DNA from 4 places in the Ferrimonas sp. genome. Region 2 is predicted to be linked to each of the others. Evidence: predicted binding sites of a transcription regulator. Region 2 holds the regulator's gene; each other region holds the start of a gene.
The links. Region 2 encodes MetJ, which represses methionine synthesis genes. Its sites were predicted from a motif close to TAGACGTCTAGACGTCTA; they were not measured.

Region 1 (6,142 bases), on a different contig from region 2:
TCGGCATCACCCAGGGGGGCGCCGTGGCAGTCGTGGGAACCGGACTTGTTGGGGGAGCCGAAGCCGATGATGGTGCGGGTGCAGATCAGGGTAGGCTTGTCGCTCTCCGCCTTGGCGGCTTCGATGGCGGCCTTGATCTGCTCCGGGTTGTGACCGTCGATGTCACGGATCACGTGCCAGCCGTAGGACTCGAAACGGGCAGGAGTGTCGTCGGTGAACCAGCCTTCAACGTGACCGTCGATGGAGATGCCGTTGTCATCCCAGAACGCCACCAGCTTGCCCAGCTTCAGGGTACCGGCCAGGGAGCAGGCTTCGTGGGAGATACCCTCCATCAGACAGCCGTCGCCCATGAACACATAGGTGTGGTGGTCAACGATCTCATGACCCTCACGGTTGAACTGGGCCGCCAACACCTTCTCGGCCAAGGCCATGCCCACGCCGTTGGTGATGCCCTGACCCAGAGGACCTGTGGTGGTCTCGACACCGGGCGCATAGCCGTACTCCGGGTGACCAGGAGTGCGGGAGTGCAGCTGACGGAAGTTCTTCAGGTCGTCGATGCCGAGGTCATAGCCGCTGAGGTGCAGCAGCGAATACAGCAGCATGGAGCCATGGCCGTTGGACAGGATGAAACGGTCGCGGTCTGCCCACTCAGGGTTGCCTGGGTTGTGCTTCAGAAAATCGCGCCACAGGACTTCGGCAATGTCCGCCATGCCCATGGGGGCACCGGGGTGGCCGGAGTTGGCTTTCTGAACTGCATCCATGGACAGGGCACGGATAGCATTAGCTAGCTCTTTACGAGATGACATCTTGGCTCCAACTTGTATATGTAGGGGTATGCTCCTAAGGGCGCACATATCTCTGCTGAGTATTTTTGCGCCAACACCCAGCCGCTGTGGCATCTGGGTGTTTTGAATTCGCTCGATATTGGGCACATCCTGGCTGATCGCTGCGCCCTTAGGGGCCGGCCTGACAACAACCACTCTGCGTCGTTCGACTTTGACGTAGAACCACTATGCCTTCAATCGAACTTCTTGCTTGGTTGCCGTCATCCTCGGCCAAACTCTCAACACCAAAGATAAACGCGCCCTAAATCAGGTGGCATATTTTCGCCATTTGTGACCCCCTTAGCAAACTATTCCCATAAAAAAACGGCCTTTCGGCCGTTTCATAGATAGGTAACTACTGAAAAAGCGAGTATTTCCCTATCAGGGTTCCAGGTAGGTGTAGCCCACCAGCCCCTGTTCCAGGTCGATGAGGGCTTCGTCCCGCTGGCCGTCCGCCAGGTTGCAGGACTCCAGACGGGAGCGGTAACGCTCCAGCATCCACTCAGGATCCAGGTTGACGTACTCCAGCACCTCGTTGACCCGGGTACCGGGCAGGTACTCCACCACCTCGATCTCACCGTCATCCTGCAGCTTGATGTCCACCACATCGGTGTCGGCAAACAGGTTGTGCATGTCCCCCAGGATCTCCTGGTAGGCGCCCACCATGAAGAACGCCACATGATAGGGGTGCTCAGCACTCCAGGCAGGCATCGGCAGGGTGGTCTCGATCCCCTGGCCATCCACGTACTGGTCGATGGTGCCATCGGAATCGCAGGTGATGTCCAGGATCACCGCCCGTCGGTCCGGCTTGCTCTCCAGTCCGGACAGGGGCAACACCGGGAACACCTGATCGATGCCCCAGGCATCGGGCAGGGACTGGAACAGGGAGAAATTGACAAAGAACTTGTCCGCCAGCTTCTCATTGAGCTCATCGATGATGGGCCGGTGAGAGCGGTTCTTCGGCGACAGCTCCTTGGACACCTCGTAACACACCTGCAGATGCACCTGCTCCGCCCAGGCGCGCTGGGACAGATCCAGCAGGCCATAGTTGTACTTGGCGTGCACATCGGCCAGGTCGTTCACCGTGTCGTGATAGGTCTCTCCCAGGGCGCGGGCGTCGGTGTGCTCGCGCACCTCCTGCAGGGTCTGCCACATGTTCTTCAGCACCAGGGGCGCACCGTTGCCCGGAGGGGGCAGGGTTTCCGGCTCGTAGGCCTCCACCCCGATCACGTCGCCAATCAGCACCGCGTGGTGGGCGGTCATCGCCCGGCCCGACTCGGAGATCAGCCTGGGATGGGGCAGATGGTACTGGCGACAGACATCGCCGATGGCGTACACCACGTTATTGGCGTACTCCTGCAGGGAGTAGTTCACCGAACAGTTGCTCTGGCTGCGGGTACCCTCGTAGTCCACGCCCAAGCCGCCACCCACATCCACCGTGGTGATGGGGGCACCCAGCTTACGCAGCTCCATATAGAAGCGGCCACACTCGGTCAGCCCCTTCTGAATGTCGCGGATGTTGGCGATCTGGCTGCCCAGATGGAAGTGCAGCAGTTGCAGACACTCCAGCCGGCCCGACTCCCTCAGGGTCTCCACCAGCTTGAGGATCTGGGCGGCAGACAGGCCGAACTTGGACTTCTCGCCGCCGGATGCCTGCCACTTGCCCTTACCCTGGGACGCCAGGCGGGCGCGCACCCCCAACAGCGGGGAAACCCCCAGGGCCTCGGCCTCCTCCAGCACCAGCTGCATCTCAGACATCTTCTCGATCACCAGGAACACCTGATAACCCAGCTGCTGACCACGCAGGGCCAGGCGCACATACTCCCGGTCCTTGTAACCGTTGCAGACGATCACCTGGGCGCTGTCCTGGGCCATGGCCAATACCGCCAGCAGCTCGGGCTTGGAGCCCGCTTCCAGTCCCAGGGACTGGCCGCCACCGGCCAACAGCTCCTGCACCACGGTGCGCTGCTGATTCACCTTGATGGGGTAGACCGCCAGGTACTGCCCCTGGTAGCCATACTCACTGATGGCGGTGGTAAAGGCGCTGCACAGCCCCTGCACCTGGGAGTGCAGGATCTGGGGAAAACGCACCAGCATAGGCAGTTGGGCGCCCCTGTCCTGGATCAACTGCTCGGTCAGTTTGGACAGTGACAGACTGATTTGCGGGTTGGCCGGGTTGGGGCGTACCTCAACCTGACCCTCGCCGTTTACGCCGTAGTAACCCCGGCCCCAGTAGGGCACGTTGTAGAGTTGATGGGCGTCGCGACTACTCCAGCTCAATGGCCTCTCCTCCGTCAGCTCACCTTGGCCAGGCGATCCACCAGGTATTGAGGCAGAGCGAAGCTGCCCAGGTGGATGCCGGGATTGTAGTACTTGGTGCTGATGCCGGCGGCGGCAAAGCGGGCACTGATGGTCTCCAGGCTCACTTGGCGCGCCTCGGCATTGTCACTGGCCCAGGCGAAGCTCATCACACCGCCGATGTAGGTGGGCACCGCTGCCACGTAGAAATGGCGATCGCCAAAGTAGGGCGCCAGACGCTGGTAGGTGGTCTCCGCTTCGCCCTGCTGCATGAAAGGCACGCCATTTTGGGCCACGAAGATGCCGCCTTCGGTCAGGCACTGTTTGCAGCCCTTGTAGAAGTCAGACTCGAACAGGGCCTCGCCGGGACCGATGGGATCGGTGCAGTCGGAGATGATCACATCGAAGGTCTCCTGGCAGTTCAGCACGAACTCCTTACCGTCATTGATGACAATCTCCACCCGGGCGTCGTCGAAGGCACCCTGACTGTGGTTGGGCAGGTGCTCCTTGCACATCTCGATAACGGTGTTATCGATCTCCACCTGGACCACACGCTCCACGCTCTGGTGCTTGATCACCTCGCGCAGCATGCCGCCGTCACCGCCACCGATGATCAGCACCTTCTTGGCACTGCCATGGGCCAGCAGCGGCACATGGGTCAGCATCTCGTGGTAGATGAACTCATCGGCTTCGGTGGTCTGGATAATGCCATCCAGGGCCATCACCCGGCCAAAGCGCTCATTCTCAAAGATGATCAGTTCCTGATGTTCGGTGGGGGCGCGAAACAGCACCTTGTCCATGCCAAACTCCTGGCCATAACCAGGATAGAGGGTTTCTTTGTAATGTTTGTCGCTCATTGCGCGGTCTCCGAACCATTTCGCGTCTGTCCCAACTGGCGGGCAGACTCATGTAGAAAGAGTGTAGATAAAACGGAGATCGAGGGTCGCGACCCGGACCAGATGGGTCCGAAAGGGGGGGATATCATCATAGTTGTGCTAAATCCTACCGGTTGCCGCTCCAACGTGAACTGTCACATCGGGCGGCTTATGCCACGAGAACCATAAAACCTCAGTTTGTTGAAATCTGTTTGGGGAGAATGCCCCATCCGAGCGCTTTATACCCCCTTTGTTAAATTTGCGCCAGAAAAAACGATGAAGAAAATTTGAACTTCAGAGAGACTCACCACAAATCAACCTGCTGACACCATATCGTTGCTGGCTGAACCCTGCTGTAACGCTCATTTCACGGCCTGGGTAAAAAAATACCCTCAACATCACTGGATTTTGGGTGGCAAATACATAAAATAGCCGTCTAGATGTAGATGCGTCCAACCAGTCGATTCCGAGCGATGTGTGCTTATCGGTTGAAATTCCGCATCTTTCCCCAGTTTCTAATGTGAGAGTTGATTGCCATGGCACGTCATCTGTTTACCTCTGAGTCCGTATCTGAAGGTCATCCCGATAAGATCGCCGACCAGATTTCCGACGCCGTTCTGGACGCCATCCTGGCCCAGGACCCCAAGGCTCGCGTAGCCTGCGAAACCTATGTAAAGACCGGTATGGTGATGGTAGGCGGTGAGATCACCACCTCCGCCTGGGTCGATATCGAAGAGATCACCCGTCAGACCGTGCGTGACATCGGCTACATCCACTCCGATATGGGCTTCGACGCCAACTCCTGTGCGGTACTGTCCGCCATCGGCAAACAGTCTCCCGACATCAACCAGGGTGTGGACAAGACCGATCCCCGTGAGCAGGGCGCCGGTGACCAGGGCCTGATGTTCGGCTACGCCAGCAACGAAACCGATGTGCTGATGCCTGCCCCCATCACCTACTCCCACCGTCTGGTGAAGCGTCAGGCTGAAGTGCGCAAGAACGGCACCCTGCCCTGGCTGCGCCCCGACGCCAAGTCCCAGGTGACCTTCGCCTACGAAAACGGCAAGGTATCCGGCATCGACGCCGTGGTTCTGTCCACCCAGCACTGTGACAGCGTCTCCACCGAAGACCTGCGCGAAGCGGTGATGGAAACCATCATCAAGCCTGTGCTGCCGACCGAGTGGATCAACAAGGACACCAAGTTCTTCATCAACCCAACCGGCCGTTTCGTTATCGGTGGCCCAATGGGTGACTGTGGCCTGACCGGTCGTAAGATCATCGTTGACACCTACGGCGGCATGGCCCGTCACGGTGGTGGCGCTTTCTCCGGTAAGGATCCCTCCAAGGTTGACCGTTCCGCGGCCTACGCTGCCCGCTACGTTGCCAAGAACATCGTGGCTGCCGGCCTGGCCGAGCGCTGCGAGATCCAGGTTTCCTACGCCATCGGTGTGGCCGAGCCGACCTCCATCAGCATCGAAACCTTCGGCACCGGCAAGCTGCCAGAAGAGAAGCTGATCGAGCTGGTACGCCGCCACTTCGACCTGCGCCCCTACGGCCTGATCGAAATGCTGAAGCTGGAGCGTGCCATCTACGCGCCTACCGCCGCCTACGGTCACTTCGGCCGCGTCGAGTTCCCCTGGGAGCAGACCGACAAGGCAGAGGCCCTGCGCGCCGACGCCGGCCTGTAAGCCAGGCGATTCCGCCAAGACCGAAGAGGTGCCCAAGGGCACCTCTTTTTGTATCCGGGTACCGAAGATCATCTGTGATACCCTGACTGCCAATAACCAGAGATAGGGAGATCCCGATGCGACACCTTGCCCTGCTGACCCTGTTCAGTCTGTCCCTGAATGCCGCTGTGCTGGACCCGGAGGAGCTGAGAGTGGCCCAGGTCGAAACCGACCTGCCCGAGTTGCTTACCCCCCTGGCCCCCATCAGCGACGGCGCCATCGACCACCACCGCAGCGCCGCCGATGAACAGCAGCACACCCAGGCGATGACCCTGTCAGGCAGCCGGCTGTGGCGCCACGCCGTGGCCCGGGTGCAATCCGGCGATCTGGATGACCGTCCCCTCTACTGGAACCGCCTGCTGGTGCGCCGGGAGATGAAGCAGCAGGCGGCGGGCTATCAACCGGCAGACTGGCAGCA
Region 2 (6,142 bases):
GCGAGGTGGTGTCCCGGTCGATGCGCACCACGGGGTAATCGGGGAAGCGCTGACTCAGGGCCTGTTCCAGCTGTTCGGTGCCCACCCCCTGGGTAAAGAGTTGGGTGGAGCCGCATTCGCTGCACTGGCGGGGAAGGCGTTTCTGGCTGCCGCAGTGGTGGCACTGCACCAGGCCGCTGCCCTGATGCACTGTATAGAAGGCATCACAGCGGCTGCAGCCATGCAGGTGGCCGCATTCGTGACACAGCAGGGCCGGGGCGAAGCCGCGTCGGTTGAGAAACAGCATCACCTGATTGCCCGCCTCCAGGTGACGGGTCATCTCGGTCAGCAGCTCATGGGAGCAGCCGGCGTCCAGGTTCTGCAGCCGCAGGTCGACGATCTTCTGTTGCACATGGCGGGCAACGCCGGCGCGCTCGGTCAGTTGCAGCCGGCGGTACTTACCGGTGGCCACGTTGTGCAGGCTCTCCAAAGAGGGGGTGGCGGAGCCCAGGATGATGGGCACCCGCTCCAGACTGGCCCGCATCACCGCCAGGTCCCGGCCGTGATAGCGAAAGCCTTCCTGCTGCTTGAAGCTGGCGTCATGCTCCTCGTCGATGATGATCATTCCGAGGCTGGGCAGGTCGGTGAACAGGGCGGAGCGGGTGCCGATGATGATCCCCAGGGCACCGGCGCGGGCCTGCTGCCACACCTGCAGTCGCTCGCCGTCGTTGAGGGCGGAGTGCAGCACCCCGATGGGCACCTGGAAGCGGCGGCGGAAACGGGCGATGGTCTGGGGCGTCAGGCCAATCTCGGGGACCAGCACCAGCACTTGTCGGCCTGCCTTGAGCACGGGTTCCATCAGGTGGAAGTAGACCTCGGTCTTGCCTGAGCCGGTGACCCCCTCAAGCAGCCAGGGACGGAAGCCACCGCCATCACCACTGACCGTGGCCACCGCGATCGCCTGTTCCCGGTTGAGGGTCTGGGGCTCCTCGCCCAGGGCAAAGGACTCGGGCCAGGAGAGGTCAAACTCAGGCGTCTGCTCTACTGGGTGAATCAGCGCCTTGTCTTCCAGCGCCTTGAGTGCCTGCCGGCTGAACTCCAGCTTGCTGACCTGGCCATCGTTCAGCTTGCCCTGAGTCTGCAGGTAGGCCAGCAGCCGCTGCTGCTGGAACGCCCGTTTCAGGGTGTCCAGGTTCAGGGCCTGGCCCGATTCTGTGGGCTGCCAAAGCTTGATGGGCTCGGGGGCGGCGCTCTCTCCCTGGCGCAGCTTCACCGGAAGCATCTGACTGAGCACCATCCCCAGGGGGCTGAAGTAGTAGCGGGCGGCCAGCTGGGCCAGTTGCCACAGTCGATCGCTGATGACTCTCTCATGGTCCAGAGAGCGGAGTATGGGTTTGAGCTTGCTGTCATCCAGGTCGCTGTGCTCGCACAGGCTCACCACCACCCCAATCTGGGTTTGGCGGCCAAAGGGCACCTCTACCCGACAGCCAATCCCCGGCAGGGGTTGACCCTCGGCGGGCAGGTAGCTGAACAGTTGGCGCAGAGGCAGGGGCAGGGCGACCTGAATGTACACGTATGAGGATCCCGGGTTACTGAATTGGAAGATCTTTATCGGGTTGATGTCCCGCAGGCCAGCGAATTTTGGTGGCCAGGTGGATACCCTATCAGAGGCGGCATAATCTTACTATGCAGAGCGTTTCTGCGCTTGCGGGGGTTGATTGCATCGTGTACTATTACGCGCCTTTAATTTATCACTAACGACGTATGGTGTCCGGCTTTGGATCGGATAGCGATACGGCCTTAACTGAGGTTTTCCCCATGAAACAAGGTATTCATCCTGAGTACAACGAGATCACTGCCAACTGCTCTTGCGGTAACGTGATCAAGACCCGCTCCACCGTAGCCAAGGACCTGCACCTGGACGTATGTTCCGAGTGTCACCCCTTCTACACCGGTAAGCAGAAGGTTCTGGACACCGGCGGTCGCGTAGACAAGTTCAAGAAGCGTTTCGGTGCTCTGTCTTCCAAGAAGTAAGCCGAACCGCATCGGAAAAGGGCGCCTCAGGGCGCCCTTTTTTGTGCCTGCTCTGCACCCTGTCCGTCCCCCTGAGCCCGGGAGTGCCGGAATTGAGTCGATGCTGGCCGAGCCAGGACAGTCAGGACGACATTTTGTCTCCAGCAGGAGCTCAGGTACACCCATCCTCAACTGGCTTTAAGGGCACCTCCTCCTCTAAACGGCCCTCAATGAACCTCATTATGCTTGGGAAAAGGTAAATTTTTATTGGTCAGTCCAATTTCCCGCGTGACCGGCATAACTCAGAGTTTTTGGTGCTAAGTGCCTTCTATCTAATTAAATTCACTGAATAATGTTTCACGCCCCATTAATCACTTTTCCTGAAATATAATTGTCTATTCTGTTACTTTTGACCCTTTGGCAATGAAACTGGTCAGAACTGCTTGTTATATCAAGTATTAATAACAAGATTGGTTGCAAAATCAGGCAATAGGAGTAAGGTTTCAGGCGACTGTACCCCCCTTCCCAAATAAAGTAGTGACTGGAATTAAGAGAATGGCAGACCTTCGCGAACAAGCCCTCGAGTATCACGCCCAACCTGTCCCTGGAAAGATCAGCATCTCGCTGACCAAGCCTGCGGAAACCCAGACGGATCTGGCCCTGGCCTACAGCCCGGGTGTGGCAGAGCCTGTTCGGGAGATCGCGTCCAACCCAGCCGATGCCTACAAATACACCAACAAAGGCAACCTGGTGGCGGTGATCACCAACGGCACCGCGATCCTCGGCCTGGGCAACCTGGGTCCCCTGGCCTCCAAGCCGGTGATGGAGGGCAAGGCCCTGCTGTTCAAGCGATTCGCCAACATCGACTCCATCGACATCGAGGTGAAGCATCGCACCCAGGAGGAGTTCATCGATACCGTGGCCAACATCGCGGACACCTTCGGTGGCATCAACCTGGAGGACATCAAGGCACCCGAGTGCTTCGAGATTGAGAAGCAGCTGATTGAACGCTGCCAGGTGCCGGTGTTCCACGATGACCAGCACGGTACCGCCATTGTCACCGCGGCCGGTCTGCTCAACGCCCTGGAGATACAGGGCAAAGAGCTGTGTGAATCCACCATTGTCTGCCTGGGCGCCGGTGCGGCCGCCGTGGCCTGCATGGAGCTGCTGATCACCTGTGGTGCCGTGCGTGAGAAGATCTACATGCTGGATCGTAAGGGCGTGCTGCACACCCGCCGCGAAGACCTGAACGAGTACAAGAAGCTGTTTGCCAACAACACCGACAAGCGCACTCTGACCGACGTGATTCAGGACGCGGACGTGTTTGTGGGGGTATCCGGCCCTGACCTCATCAGTGAAGAGCAGGTGAAGCTGATGGCAGACAAGCCGGTGCTGTTTGCCTGCTCCAACCCGGATCCGGAGATCAAGCCTGAGCTGGCCAAGGCCGCCCGTCCTGACGTCATCATGGGCACAGGTCGCAGTGACTACCCCAACCAGGTGAACAACGTGCTCTGCTTCCCCTTCATCTTCCGCGGTGCCCTGGACGTACGTGCCCGCGCCATCAACGATGAGATGAAGGTGGCGGCGGTGGAAGCGATTCGCCAGCTGGCCAAGGAGTCTGTGCCCCAGACCGTTCTGGACGCCTATGGGGCGACCGAGATGAGCTTCGGTTCCGAGTACGTGCTGCCCAAGCCGATGGACCCCCGCCTGCTGCCCCGAGTGGCCAAGGCGGTGGCCAAGGCGGCCATCGACTCCGGCGTGGCCGAACTCGAAGAGTTGCCTGCTCACTACATGATCGACTGATCACGCCGGCCTCGTTGCCAGGGCAGCCATCGGGCTGCCCTTTTTGATCTCCTGGGGACAGCCTCGGTCAGCTGCCCGGGCTCAACAAAAAAGGGATACCTCGCGGTATCCCTTTCTTTTTAATTCGTTGGAGTCTTACTCCATCTCTTCCCAGTCGATGCCCAGGGCTTTCATCTGGCGCTTGGCAGACTCCGGAATGGTGTCCGGGTGGTCCTTCCTCAGGTCGTTGTCCTCGGGCAGAGGCTGACCGGTGAAGGCGTGCAGGAAGGCTTCGCAGAGCAGCTCGCTGTTGGTGGCGTGACGCAGGTTATTAACCTGGCGACGGGTACGCTCATCGGTCAGCAACTTCAATACGCCCAACGGAATGGAGACGGTGATCTTCTTCACCTGTTCGCTCTTTTTACCGTGTTCCGCGTAGGGGCTGATGTAGTTGCCGTTCCACTCAGTGCTCATTGCCTTTGCCTTTGACTTGGGTTAACGGGTGCAAATTGTAACTGCTCTGATTTCTGAGTCAAATTGTAGATATCTTAACCTATAAACGTTTAGACGTCTAAAAGTCTTGACGCCCAAATCTGGATCGACTAATTTGGACGTCCAGACATCTTGAGCGCACAGAATAACCAGGAGCCACGGAATGAGTACTCACAAGCCCGCCACCATTGTTGCCCGTGAAGGGATTGATACTGACCTGACTCATGGTGCCGTGGTGCCACCTGTCTACCTGTCCACCAACTACACCTTTGCCGGCTTCAACGAGCCACGCCAATACGATTACACCCGCTCCGGCAACCCCACCCGGGATAGCCTGGGCAACGCCCTGGCACAGCTGGAGGAGGGGGCTGGCGCGGTGATCACCGCCACCGGCATGGCGGCGGTCAACCTGGCGGTGAGCCTGCTAAAGCCTGGCGAGCGCCTGGTGGTGCCCCACGATTGTTACGGCGGCAGCTACCGCCTGTTCACCAGCCTGGCCGCCAAGGGTGCGTTTGAGCTGTCCGTGGTGGATCAGGGGGATGAGCAGGCCCTGGCCGAAGCCCTGGCGAAGAGCCCCAAGATGGTGTGGCTGGAAACCCCGAGCAATCCGCTGCTGCGCGTGGTGGATGTGGAGAAGGTGGCCAAGGTGGCCAAAGAGGCCGGTGCCCTGGTGGTGGCGGACAACACCTTCCTCTCCCCTGTGCTGCAGAAGCCTCTGAACCTGGGGGCGGACATCGTGGTTCACTCCACCACCAAGTACATCAACGGTCACTCCGACGTGGTTGGCGGGGCGGTGATTGCCCGCGAGCCGGAGCTGGCGGAAACCCTGGCCTGGTGGGGCAACTGCCTGGGCATCACCGGTGCCCCCTTTGACTCCTTCCTGACCCTGCGCGGCCTGCGCACCCTGCCGCTGCGTATGCGCCAGCACCAGGAGAACGCCGAAGCGGTGGTCGCCCTGCTGGAGAGCCACCCTGCGGTGGCCAGGGTGCATTATCCCGGTTTGGTTTCCCATCCTGGCCATGAGCTGGCCAAGCGTCAGCAGAGCGGTTTCGGTGCCATGCTCAGCTTCGAACTTAAGGGCGGCGAGCAGCAGGTGCGTGATTTCCTGGCTCAGCTGGAGCTGTTCTCCCTGGCGGAGAGTCTGGGCGGGGTAGAGAGCCTGGTGGCTCACCCAGCCACCATGACCCACGCTGCCATGGCGCCGGAAGCCCGTCGCGCCGCCGGCATCGAAGACACCCTGATTCGCCTCTCCGTGGGCATCGAAGACAGTGAGGACCTGGTGGCGGACCTGCGCCAGGCCCTGGAGGCTCTGCAGTGACAGTGAAGCAGCTGCACAAGTTCGGTGGTTCCAGCCTGGCAGACGCCGAGTGTTACCACCGGGTCGCCCACATACTGCAGACCCACGGTCACGCCGGGGATCTGGTGGTGGTCTCTGCCGCAGGCAAGACCACCAATGCCCTGCTGGAACTGCTGCGGCTGGCCCGTCATGGTCACAACTACGCGGAAGAGCTGGATCAGCTGAAGGCATTCCAACTGGGGCTGGTGACCGACACCCTGGGGGAGTCGGGGCAGTCCCTGACCCATCAGCTGGCTGCTGACATCGACCACATCGATCAGGCCCTGGCTGCCGATCCGAGAGATTGCGCCGCCATCCAGGCGTTCGGTGAGTTGTGGTCTGCCCGCTTGCTGGCGGCTCTGCTGAGCAAGCTCGGCGCTCCGGCGACTGCCCTGGACGCCAGAGATTTCCTGTTGCTGGATGACAGCGTCCAGCCCCGCCCGGATTGGGGGCAATCCTCCGAGAACCTGCATCGCGCTCTGGCGCAGCGCCCCAACCAGCGTGTGGTGATCACCGGCTACTTTGGGGCCAACGGCCAGG
Region 3 (6,142 bases), on a different contig from region 2:
GAAGATTGGTGTCGACCCCATGGGCGGCTCCGGCATCCACACCTGGCCTCGCATCGCCGAGCGTTATGGCCTGAATATTGATGTGGCCAATCCCGTGGTGGACCCGGCGTTTGCCTTCATGCCTCTGGATAAGGATGGCAAGATCCGCATGGATTGCTCCTCCCCTTATGCCATGGCCAACCTGCTGAAGATTAAAGACCAGTTCGACATCAGCATCGGCAATGATCCCGACTTCGACCGCCACGGCATCGTCTGTCGCGATGGTGGCCTGATGAATCCAAATCATTATCTGGCGGTGGCCATCGATTACCTGCTGGGTCATCGCCCCAACTGGCGCAGCGACCTGCCAGTGGGTAAGACCCTGGTGTCCAGTGCCATCATCGATAAGGTGGTGGCGGATCATGGCCGGGTGTTGAACGAAGTGCCTGTGGGCTTCAAATGGTTCGTCAGTGGCCTCCATGGCGGCGACCTGGCCTTTGGCGGCGAAGAGAGCGCCGGGGCCAGCTTCCTGGACAGGGCTGGAAACGCCTTCTCCACGGACAAGGATGGTTTCATCCTGGGCCTGCTGGCGGCGGAGATCCTGGCGGTAACCGGCGAGTCGCCTGCCGAGCACTACCGTCGCCTGGAGCAGAAGTTTGGTCAGGCGTTCTACAGCCGCATCGATGCCCCGGCCAACGATGAACAGAAGGCGCTGCTGAAGGCGATGGACCCCGAAATGGTCAAGTCCGACACCCTGGCTGGCGAGGCGATCACCGCGAAGCTGACCCAGGCCCCCGGCAACGGCGCGGCCATCGGCGGCCTCAAGGTGACCACGGAGAATGGCTGGTTTGCTGCTCGCCCTTCCGGCACCGAGGCGATCTACAAGATCTACGCCGAGAGCCTCAAGAGTGAAGCCCACCTGGCTGAGCTGATTGAGGATGCCAAGGCTTTGGTGGACAGTGTGTTCGCCGCCAAGTAAGGCACAGCGATGCAGAAAACGGCAGCCCTGGGCTGCCGTTTTTTTTTGGAGTAATGCCACAGCAGGTGGCCAGACGGCTTGCCAGAGGTGTCGTGATAAAGGCATGGTGAATGAGTGAGTTGTTGCCTGAGGATTAGGCAGAGCAGACAAGGACCAGTAATGTCAACGAATTCCATGAGCGGCCTGGAGGTGATGAGTGCCATCGCCACCCTGGAAGGCGCATCGATTTCCAAGTAGCCAGTTTTGAGGATGTAAAGGAGAAGGCCGATGACCGCACAGACTCCCGATTTTATCTATCTTGATGGTGAGTTTCATGTTCTCGATGATTGGCCGTTGCTGCCGGAGCTTGGGCAGGGCGTCGCGGCGCGTGCCGAAGCCGAGTGGGAGGCGGTGGACAGAGCCCTGCTGTCCTCCTGTTGCTGGCGTGAATACCTGGGTACCTGGACCATAGAATCGGGCCAGTTGTATCTGAAGGAGATCAGGGGGAAGTACCGGCTCACCGACGGCCCGGTGTTTGCCCATTGGTTCAGCGGGGAGTTGCTCCTACCCCAGGGGGAGCTGCTGGACTGCAAACCGGAACTGGATTTTAAGCTGATCTATGAACGGGCCCGGGTGCTGGAGATAGAGCAGGGCAGGGTAGTGGCAGATCGCATCGAAACCCCGGAGCAGAACTAAGGAGAAAGTCTTGACCGAATTGAGCCTCAGGCCACTGACGGCGGAGGATGAGCAGTGGCTTTATGAGCTGGAGCGCGACCCACAAGTGATGCGCTTTACCGACCGCGGCCCGCAGACACTGGCGCAGATCCAGCAGCAGATGCCAAGTTTGCTGGCGGGGTACGACGACCCCGAGGGATTGAAGCTGTGGGTGGTGGAACACCCCGTTCTCGGCAGCGTAGGTACCGCCGCCTTCTACCGGGGGGAGAGCGCCCACTACGAGGTGGGCTATAAGCTGGCCCGACGTTACTGGGGACAGGGACTGGGCAGTGCCTCAATGGCGGCGCTGATGCTCTGGGTGGCGGAGCACCACCCCGATGCGCCTCTGGTGGCGGAAGCCTTTGAGCAGAATGCCGCATCCGCGAGGATCCTGGAGAAATTTGGCTTTCAGTGCACCCGGCGCCACTTCAACGAGGCGAGGCAGTTGTGGGATCTTACCTTTGAGCGCCCCCCCATAGCGGTGCTTCCCCTGACCCTTTAGCGCTCAGGCCGGAAGCAGCGGCTTGGTCGAGAGGTCTGCCTCAGTACAGTGCGATGTGGCAGCTGGGCAGGTCGTGCTTGTCGAAGTAGCCCTGGTGGTACTCTTCGGCGCGGAAGAAGGTGGTTACCGGTTCGATGGCGGTGACTATGGTCTTCTCTTTCCAATATCCCTCTGCCTGTTGGTGTGCCTTGGAGGCCTCTGCGGTGTCACGCTGGGTGTCGTCGTGGAAGAACACCACACTGCGGTACTGGCTGCCATGATCCTCACCCTGCTGATTCACCGTGGTGGGGTTGTGGAACTGCCAGAAGGTATCCAGCAGTTGCTGATAGCTGATCCTGGATTCATCGAACTCCACCTGCACCACTTCGGCGTGGCCGGATTCTCCTGTTTTTACCTGCTCATAGCTGGGGTTGTCCTGCTGGCCGCCCATGTAGCCACACACCGCCGAAGTCACGCCATCGAGCTCCTTGAAGAACTGCTCTACACCCCAAAAACATCCTGCACCGAAGGTGGCAATGGCCATAACCTGACTCCTTAATCTGGATTTCTAGACGGCTAAACGTCCAAATGTCCGTAAACTGTATCAGCTCCATGACAGATTGCAACCCCGAATCTTAATCGTCCGGGGTGCCGCTTTCCCGCTTCTGAGGCTACAATGGCCGGCACAAGAAAAAAGCAATTGGAGTGCGACGTGTTATTTGAACACCAGGATCTTTTGGCGCTGACCTTGGCCCATCCCCATCCCCGCAAGCAGCCGCAAAGCCGCACACTGGCCGACGGCACCCTACTGACCCTCATCGACACCGGCATCCTGGCCATCGAACCGGCTGAGCCCGGCGACAGCGACATTGTGCTTTCCTGTGGTGTCCACGGCAATGAGACCGCTCCCATAGAGCTGGTGAATGATCTGGTGAACGCCATCATCGATGGCAGCCTCACCTGTCGCCAGCGGCTGCTGGTGCAACTGGGCAATACCCAGGCGATGGTCAATGGCACCCGGGGCGTGGCAGAGAACATGAACCGGTTGTTCAGTGGTGCCCACGCCAAGGGAGAGCCCAACGACGAGAAGCGTCGCGCCGCTTTGCTGGAGCAGACGGTCAGAGAGTTTTTCAAGGAGCCGGGGCGCAAGCGGTTCCACTACGACCTGCATACCGCCATCCGTGACTCCCAGCGGGAGAAGTTTGCGGTTTATCCCTACCGCCCGGGGCGTCCCTGGAGCATCGAGCAGATTCGATTCCTGGCCGGGTGTGGCGTGGAGACCATACTGCTGTCTCACAACCCCACCACCACCTACAGCTACTTCTCCTCCAACGAGTTTGGCGCCGATGCTTTTACCGTGGAGCTGGGCAAGGTGTTCCCCTTTGGCCACAACGACATGAGCCGCTTCGAGGCGTGCAAGGCCCAGCTGGCCAGGTTGATTGCCGCCGAGGCGCTGGAGTACCCGCCCCTGGAACAGAGCGTGGTGTTCGATGTGAGCCAGGTGGTGAACAAGCACCATGAGGATTTTCAGTTCACCTTTGCCGACGATCAGGCCAACTTCACCGAGTTTGCCCCGGGCCATCTGCTGGCCAACGATGGCGAGTTGGAGGTGAGGGTTGGGGAGGTGGCGGAGTCGATCATCTTCCCCAACGCCAACGTGGCCATCGGCCAGAGGGCGCTGCTGACCGTGGTGCCCACAGAGATAGACGACAGATTTGAGTAGATTCGGTGCCGGGGCGCTCTACAGATAGAATCACCTGTAGGGCGCTTTGATGAGAAGTCACTGTAAATATTGCGATACAGCTGACAAAGTGTGATCGCGATCATGGATGGCTCTCGCCTTGAGCACCCTCTGGGCAGGCAGTAACCTTAGCCCAAACATAACAATTCCGGACCTAGGTCCGGAGATAATAAACGGCCACGGATGTTGGCCCCAGACACAAGACGGAAGCGAAATAATGAGCCTCGAACCTCAGCATCAGGTGCACAAGGCGGTCATGACCTCGGGTCACGCTTTGAAGATCCCTGAACTTAAGATCTTGCAGTCCGACGGAACCCCTTACCCCGGCGCCACCCTGCCTGACATTGATCAGGAACTGGCGCTCAAAATCTACGACACCGCGGTGTTTACCCGGGTGCTGGATGAGCGGATGTTGGCCGCCCAGCGTCAGGGCCGCATCAGCTTCTACATGACCTGCATCGGCGAAGAAGCCGCCGTGGTGGGCAGCGCCGCAGCCCTGGGCCAGGATGACATGATCATGGCCCAGTACCGTGAACAGGCCGCCCTGCGATATCGCGGTTTTACCACCGAGCAGTTCATGAACCAGATGTTCTCCAATGTGAAGGACCTGGGTAAGGGCCGTCAGATGCCGATCCACTACGGCAGCAACGAGCTCAACTACATGACGGTCTCCTCGCCTCTGGGCACCCAGATCCCCCAGGCCGCCGGCTACGCCTATGGTCAGAAGCGGGCGGGTAAAGAGGCGGTGACCCTGTGTTACTTCGGTGAAGGCGCCGCGTCCGAGGGCGACTTCCACGCCGGTTTGAACATGGCGGCGGTGCTCAACTGCCCGGCCATCTTCTTCTGCCGCAACAATGGTTACGCCATCTCCACCCCCACCTCAGAGCAGTTTGCCGGCGACGGCATCGCCCCCCGTGGTGTGGGGTATGGCATCAACACCATCCGGGTGGACGGCAACGACATGCTGGCGGTACTGGCCGCCACTCAGCAGGCCCGCGCCATCGCCGTGGCGGAGAACAAGCCGGTGCTGATTGAGGCAATGAGCTACCGCCTGGGAGCGCACTCCAGCTCAGACGATCCCTCCGGCTACCGCTCCCGTGAGGAGGAGGCCAAGTGGCGCGAGCACGACCCTGTGCTGCGCTTCAAACTGTGGCTGCTGGCCCAGGGCTGGTGGAGTGAGGAGCAGGACGAGGCCCTCTATGACCAGTACCGCAAGGAGGTGCTGGCGGCGGTGAAGGTGGCGGAAACCCTGCCCAAACCCGCCTACGATACCCTGGTGACCGACGTGTACGACACCGTACCCGAGCACCTGGAGAAACAACTGCAAGAGACCCGGGATCACATGGCTCGTTACCCCGACCACTACCCCGCAGACAGTGGCAAGGAGGCGTAACCCATGGCCCAGATGAACCTGTTACAAGCGATCAACAGCGCCATGGACATCGCCATGGCCACCGATGACTCCGCCGTGGTGTTTGGTGAGGACGTCGGCCACTTCGGCGGCGTGTTCCGCGCCACCTCCAAACTGCAGGAGAAGTACGGCAAGGAGCGTTGCTTCAACACCCCGCTCACCGAGCAGGGGATCATCGGCTTTGCCAATGGTCTGGCTGCCCAGGGCAGCACCGCCATCGCCGAGATCCAATTTGCCGACTACATCTTCCCGGCCTTTGACCAGTTGGTTAACGAGTCCGCCAAGTTCCGTTACCGCTCCGGCAACGAGTTTGACGTCGGCCGCCTGACCGTGCGCACCCCCTATGGCGGTGGCATCGCCGGCGGTCACTACCACTCCCAGTCCCCGGAGGCCTACTTTACCCACACCCCAGGGCTGAAAATTGTGGTGCCGCGTAATCCCTATGAGGCCAAGGGATTGCTGTTGGCCTCTATCCGCGACGACAACCCTGTGGTGTTCTTCGAGCCCAAACGTCTCTACCGAGCCTCCGTGGGCGAGGTGCCCGAGGGCGAGTACACCATCAGCCTCTCCAAGGCAGAGGTGGTACAGAGCGGCAGCGACATCACCCTGCTGGGCTGGGGTGCCCAGATGGAGCTGATTGAGAAGGCCGCCAAGATGGCAGCCGACATCGGCATCAGCTGTGAGATCATCGACCTGCGTACCCTGCTGCCCTGGGACGTGGACACCGTGGCCAAGTCGGTATGCAAGACCGGCCGTTTGCTGGTGAGCCATGAAGCGCCCATCACCGGCGGTTTTGCCGGCGAAATCGCCGCCACCATTCAGCAGGAGTGCTTCCTGCATCTGGAGTCCCCCATCGCC
Region 4 (6,142 bases), on a different contig from region 2:
GGCCTCGAACAGGGCGGTATCATCACTGTTGAAGGCGTGAATCAGGGGGGTGGGCACCCCGAAGAACAGCAGGGCGGTCAACAGGCCGGAGACCAGCACCAACCCCAGGGCCCAGCCCATCACCCGCTGTAGGCTGGGATACTCCCTGGCGCCAAACAGGTAGCTGAGCAGGGGCTGGGCACCGCCGGCCACCCCCTCGGCAAACAGGTAATAGACCACGCACAGGTAGCCGACGATGGAGAAGGCCCCCACCTGAATGGCGTCCCCATACTCCAGCAGCATGGCATTGTGCACTGCGGTGATGAAGCTGTAGTAGAGGTACATCAACCAGCTGGCCATCCCCAGGGCCACTATGGCTCTGGCATCGGCCAGGGTAAGCCCCATGTCAGCCAGAACGAGCCGGGTGCGGCACAGCGAGGAACGGAAATAGCCCAGCCCCAGCAGCAGCACCAGGGCCTGGGAGAGCACCGTGGCCACTGCGGCCCCCTGAAGCTGCCAGTCCAGCTGCACGATAAACAGGTAATCCAGGGCTATGTTGGCCAGGGCGCCACCACCGATGAGCAGGGTGGAGAGGTTGGGGGCATTGTCGTTGCGGACCAGGAAAGGGATGGCGATCCCCCCAAGGGCCAGGGGACAGCCCCAGGCCAGTACTTGCAGATAGGTCCTGGCCATGGCCAGCACCTCACCCCGGGCCTGTTGCAGGGTCAGCAGGTGCTCCCCCAGAGCCAGCAGCAGGACGCCGCATCCGATGGCCATCAACAGCAGCAGGGTGATGCCACTGCCCAGCCAGCGCGCCGCCCGAACACCATCGCCCTCTCCCCGAGCCATGGAGGAGAGGGCGCCGGCGCCTATACCCACCATCAGCGCCACCCCATACACCAGGCCGATCACCGGCCAGGCGATGTTAATGGCCGCCAGTCCCACGGCGCCAATCTGCTGACCGACAAACAGGCCATCCACAAACTGGTAGAGGCCGCTCACCATCATGGCGGCCACCGTAGGAACTAAAAAGCGCCAGAACTGGCGCTTAAGGGAATCTTGCATGAAGGACTCGTAAAGCACTGTTTGGCTTACCAGTCTACTCCTTTACGTGCCTTGACGCCCGCCTCAAAGGCGTGCTTGAGCGGCCGCACTTCCGACACGGTGTCCGCCAGCTCTTCCAGGCGGCGGTGCGCCGCACGGCCGGTGATCACCACACTCTGCTCCCGTGGTCTGTCGGCGATCGCCTGAATCACCTCGTCCAGATCCAGATAGCCGTAATTGGTCATGTAGGTGATCTCGTCCAGCAGCACCAGATCCACCTGGGGATCCGCCAACTCCTGCTTCACCTGCTGCCACACCTCCTGTGCTGCGGCGCTGTCCGCCTCTTTGTCCTGGGTCTCCCAGGTAAAGCCGGTGGCCATCACATGGAAGCGCACGCCATGCCCGGCCAGCAAATCCCGCTCACCGCAGGCCCAGTTGCCCTTGATGAACTGGGCCACGGCGCAATTCTGGCCATGACCGACGGCACGGGCCACGGTACCAAAGCCCGCCGTGGACTTGCCCTTGCCATTTCCGGTGAGGATCAACACCACACCACGCTCCTCCTGAGCCTGGGCGACCTTGGCGTCCACCTTCTCTTTCACCTTCTGCTGCCGCTCCTTGTGGCGCTGGTTCGTGTCGGTCATGGATTCATCCTGTATCTGCAAGGAAAAGGGTTCATTTTACGGGATTCTTTCGACCCAAGGCATGGGAAAACCCACAGTGATTCGGGTCAGTCCGAGTCCGAGGTCTCCAGGGAGCAGCACTCGGCACTGAGAAAGCCCATCAGTTCGTCGGTGGCTTCCAGGTTGGCGCGACAGATCAGCTCACGGCCGCGTCGCTCCTGGGTCACCAGGTTGGCAGCCATCAGCCGGCTGATGTGGTGGCTCAGGGTAGAGCCGGGAATGGACAGATGCTGCTGAATCTCGCCCACATTGAGCCCCTGCAGGCCCCCTTTGACCAGCAGGCGGAAGATACTCAGCCTGGTGTCGTGGCCCAGTTCGGCGAAACGGCGCACCGCCTCGGCGTGGTCGATCATCCTCACTCCTTGGGTAAATGGTTGTACAGGGGAAATCATGACCCAAAGTGCCGGGAAATCCAAGGGGCAGTCCCAAAGCCAGGGCATCCTGTCCATAATCGACCACTATGGCGCCATTGCGGTTTTTTTACCCCGGGGGGCTATCCACGGGCCACCACCTTGGCTAAGATAGACGTCTAAACGTATAAATGTCTATATGAAATTAGGGACGGCGCCATGGCAACCACACTGCAGCAACTTCTCGCACAGCGGATACTGATTCTGGACGGCGCCATGGGCACCATGATCCAGGGCCACCGCCTGGAGGAGGAGGATTACCGTGGCGAGCGCTTTGCAAACTGGCCCTGCCAGATCAAGGGCAACAATGACCTGCTGTCCCTGACCCAGCCTGAGATCATCGCCGGCATCCACCGCGCCTATCTGGACGCCGGTGCCGACATCATCGAAACCAACACTTTCAACTCCACAACCATCGCCATGGCCGACTACCAGATGGAGGCGCTCTCCAGGGAGATCAACTTCGAGTCAGCCCGGCTGGCTCGTCAGGTGGCTGACGACGTGGCCAGGGAGACCGGCGTTCCCCGATTTGTGGCCGGGGTGCTAGGCCCCACCAACCGCACCTGCTCCATCAGCCCGGACGTGAACGATCCCGGCTATCGCAACATCAGTTTCGATCAACTGGTGGCCGCCTTCCATGAGTCGGCCCAGGCATTGGTGGAGGGAGGCGCCGACCTCCTGCTGGTGGAGACGGTGTTCGATACCCTCAACGCCAAAGCGGCCCTGTTTGCCATCGACACCCTGTTCGAGGAGCTGGGCCGTTCACTGCCGGTGATGATCTCCGGCACCATCACCGACGCCTCGGGACGCACCCTTACCGGCCAGACCACCGAAGCCTTCTACAACTCCCTGGCCCACATCCAGCCGGTGGCCATCGGCCTCAACTGCGCCCTGGGGCCCAAGGAGCTCTCCCCCTACGTGGAGGAATTGGCACGCATCAGTGAGTTTCCGGTGTCGGCCCACCCCAATGCCGGATTGCCCAATGAGTTTGGTGAATACGACGAAACCCCGGAGCAGATGGCCGAGATCATCGGCCAATGGGCCGCCGAGGGCTGGCTGAATATCGTCGGCGGCTGTTGCGGCACCACTCCGGAGCACATCAGCGCCATCAAGGCGGCGGTGGACCAGTACGCCCCCAGGCGTGCCCCACAGATCCCGGTGGCCTGTCGCCTGGCCGGCCTGGAGCCCTGCACCATCGACGCCGACGCCCTGTTCGTCAACGTCGGCGAGCGCACCAATGTTACCGGCTCCGCCCGTTTCCTGCGGCTGATCAAGGAGGGGGATTACGAAACCGCCCTCTCCGTGGCCCGCCAGCAGGTGGAGAACGGTGCCCAGATCATCGACATCAACATGGATGAGGGGATGCTCGACGGCGTCGCCGCCATGGAGCGCTTCCTCAAGCTGATCGCCTCCGAGCCGGAGATCGCCCGGGTGCCGATCATGATCGACTCCTCCAAGTGGGAAGTGATCGAGGCCGGCCTCAAGTGCATCCAGGGCAAAGGGGTGGTCAACTCCATCTCCCTCAAGGAGGGGGAGCAGGCGTTCATCCATCAGGCAAAACTGATCCGCCGCTACGGCGCCGCCGCCATCGTCATGGCCTTCGACGAGCAGGGCCAGGCGGACACCTATGAGCGCAAGGTGGAGATCTGCACCCGCGCCTACCGGGTACTGACCGAAAAAGTGGGCTTCCCGCCCCAGGACATCATCTTCGATCCCAACATCTTCGCCATCGCCACCGGCATCGAGGAGCACGACAACTACGCCGTGGACTTTATCGAGGCCACCCGCACCATCAAGCAGACCCTGCCCCACGCGATGATCTCCGGCGGCGTCTCCAACGTCTCCTTCTCCTTCCGGGGCAACAACCCGGTGCGGGAAGCGATCCACGCGGTATTCCTCTACCACGCCATCCACGCCGGCCTCACCATGGGGATCGTCAACGCCGGTCAGCTGGCGATCTACGACGACATCCCTGATGAGCTGCGGGAGCGGGTGGAGGATGTGGTGCTCAACCGCCGTCCTGACGGCACCGAGCGGCTACTGGCCGTCGCCGAGGAGTACCGAGGTGATGGCGCCGCCGAAGCGGACCCCAGGGAGGCAGAATGGCGCAGCTGGCCGGTGACCAAGCGGCTGGAGCACGCCCTGGTCAAGGGGATTACCGACTTTATCGAAGAGGACACCGAGCAGGCGCGACTGGAGGCAGACGCACCCCTTCAGGTGATTGAGGGCCCGCTGATGGATGGCATGAACGTGGTGGGGGATCTGTTCGGCGACGGCAAGATGTTCCTGCCTCAGGTGGTGAAATCCGCCCGGGTGATGAAGCAGGCGGTGGCCTACCTGACCCCCTACATCGAGGAGAGCAAGCAGGAGGTCAGCAGCGCCGGTAAGATCGTCATGGCCACGGTCAAGGGGGATGTGCACGACATCGGCAAGAACATCGTCGCCGTGGTGCTGCAGTGCAACGGCTACGAGGTGGTGGACCTTGGGGTGATGGTGCCGGTGGAGAAGATCATTGAGACCGCCGTCGCCGAGAACGCCGACGCCATCGGCATGTCCGGGCTGATTACCCCCTCACTGGATGAGATGATCCACAACGTCAAGGCGTTCCAGAAGGCGGGGCTGACGATCCCCTGCTTCATCGGCGGCGCCACCACCTCCAAGATCCACACCGCGGTGAAGATTCATCAGCACTACCCTCATGGGGCCATCTATGTGCCGGATGCGTCTCGCACCGTTCCGGTGGTAGCCAAGCTGATCGATAACAAGCGGCGCCAGGGGTTCGTGGAGCAGGTGTACAACGAATATGGCGAGCTTAAGGCGCGCCGTGAAGCCCAGGGTCGGCGCAAAACCCTGGTCTCTCTGGAGCAGGCCAGGGCCAATCGAAATGCCATCGACTGGGACAACTACCAGCCCTGTAAGCCCAAGCAAACCGGGGTGCGGGTCTTTAAGGAGTATCCGCTCACCGACCTGTTGGAGCGCATCGACTGGACCCCCTTCTTCCGCAGTTGGGGCCTGCACGGTCGCTTCCCGGATATCCTGGAGGACCCCAAGGTGGGTGACGAGGCCAGCGAGCTCTACGCCAATGGCCAGAGGATGCTGGAGACCATCATCGACCAGCAGTGGCTCAAAGCCGCCGCGGTGATTGGCCTGTTCCCGGCCAACAGCGTGAACCACGATGACATCGAACTCTACGCCGATGACGGCCGCGAGGCCGCCATCGCCAAGCTGCACATGCTGCGCCAACAGATAGAGCGCGCGGGTAACCACAACTTCGCCCTGTCCGACTTTGTGGCGCCCAAGGCGAGCGGCAAGCACGATTACATGGGCGCCTTCGCGGTCACCGCCGGTATCGGCATCGAGTCCCATGTAGCGCGCTTCGAGGCGGCCGGCGACGACTACAGCGCCATCATGTTAAAGGCCCTGGCGGATCGCCTGGCGGAGGCCCTGGCGGAGCGGATGCACGAGCGGGTGCGCAAGGAGTTCTGGGGCTATGACGCCGAAGAGCAGCTGGATAACGAGTCGCTGATCCGCGAGCGGTACAAGGGCATTCGCCCGGCCCCAGGCTACGCCGCCTGCCCGGATCACACCGAGAAGGGCACCCTGTGGCAGCTGTTGCGGCCGGATCACCACATCGATCTCAATATCACCGAAAGCTTCGCCATGTACCCCACGGCGGCGGTCTCCGGTTGGTACTTCGCCCACCCCGAGTCCCGCTACTTCGGCGTGACTGACATCGGCGAGGATCAGCTGCAGGACTACGCCCGCCGCAAAGGCTGGAGCGAAAAGCAGGCCCGCAAGTGGCTGGCGCCCCTGCTGCACGACTGAGCAGACAACTTCCATAAGGGCGCCTGAGGCGCCCTTATTTTTTTCAGACTCTGGCCTCCAGTGCATCCAGATAGAAGTTCAGGGGCCCCTGCAGGTGGGTGTCATCCTCCAGGCCACCGCAGCTGTTGCAGTGAATCGCCAGGGCAAAGCCGTGGAGGTAATCCACCAGCAGCGCCATGGCATGGCCTCGCTGTGCCTCAT

Region 1: metK (methionine adenosyltransferase) is a predicted target of MetJ. The motif match lies at 4,427-4,444, and genes of this name have one in related genera.
Region 3: msrA (peptide-methionine (S)-S-oxide reductase MsrA) is a predicted target of MetJ. The motif match lies at 2,702-2,719, and genes of this name have one in related genera.
Region 4: metH (methionine synthase) is a predicted target of MetJ. The motif match lies at 2,229-2,246, and genes of this name have one in related genera.

Annotation. Positions count from the first base shown of each region.
Region 1 covers NZ_JBLXDO010000004.1:175,876-182,017, forward strand. The annotation lists gene tkt (transketolase) at 1-806, opposite strand, end outside; gene speA (biosynthetic arginine decarboxylase) at 1,206-3,104, opposite strand; gene speE (polyamine aminopropyltransferase) at 3,119-3,979, opposite strand; gene metK (methionine adenosyltransferase) at 4,534-5,685, shown strand; gene ACN0RV_RS06250 (hypothetical protein) at 5,802-6,142, shown strand, end outside.
Region 2 covers NZ_JBLXDO010000001.1:267,387-273,528, forward strand. The annotation lists gene priA (primosomal protein N') at 1-1,552, opposite strand, end outside; gene rpmE (50S ribosomal protein L31) at 1,798-2,013, shown strand; gene ACN0RV_RS01270 (malic enzyme-like NAD(P)-binding protein) at 2,548-3,795, shown strand; gene metJ (met regulon transcriptional regulator MetJ) at 3,931-4,248, opposite strand; gene metB (cystathionine gamma-synthase) at 4,430-5,584, shown strand; gene metL (bifunctional aspartate kinase/homoserine dehydrogenase II) at 5,581-6,142, shown strand, end outside.
Region 3 covers NZ_JBLXDO010000010.1:115,636-121,777, reverse strand. The annotation lists gene pgm (phosphoglucomutase (alpha-D-glucose-1,6-bisphosphate-dependent)) at 1-958, shown strand, start outside; gene ACN0RV_RS11085 (hypothetical protein) at 1,226-1,633, shown strand; gene ACN0RV_RS11080 (GNAT family N-acetyltransferase) at 1,644-2,153, shown strand; gene msrA (peptide-methionine (S)-S-oxide reductase MsrA) at 2,194-2,676, opposite strand; gene astE (succinylglutamate desuccinylase) at 2,809-3,855, shown strand; gene ACN0RV_RS11065 (thiamine pyrophosphate-dependent dehydrogenase E1 component subunit alpha) at 4,091-5,266, shown strand; gene ACN0RV_RS11060 (alpha-ketoacid dehydrogenase subunit beta) at 5,270-6,142, shown strand, end outside.
Region 4 covers NZ_JBLXDO010000008.1:119,635-125,776, reverse strand. The annotation lists gene ACN0RV_RS09565 (MATE family efflux transporter) at 1-1,044, opposite strand, end outside; gene cobO (cob(I)yrinic acid a,c-diamide adenosyltransferase) at 1,071-1,667, opposite strand; gene ACN0RV_RS09555 (ArsR/SmtB family transcription factor) at 1,754-2,059, opposite strand; gene metH (methionine synthase) at 2,276-5,941, shown strand; gene ACN0RV_RS09545 (TetR/AcrR family transcriptional regulator) at 5,985-6,142, opposite strand, start outside.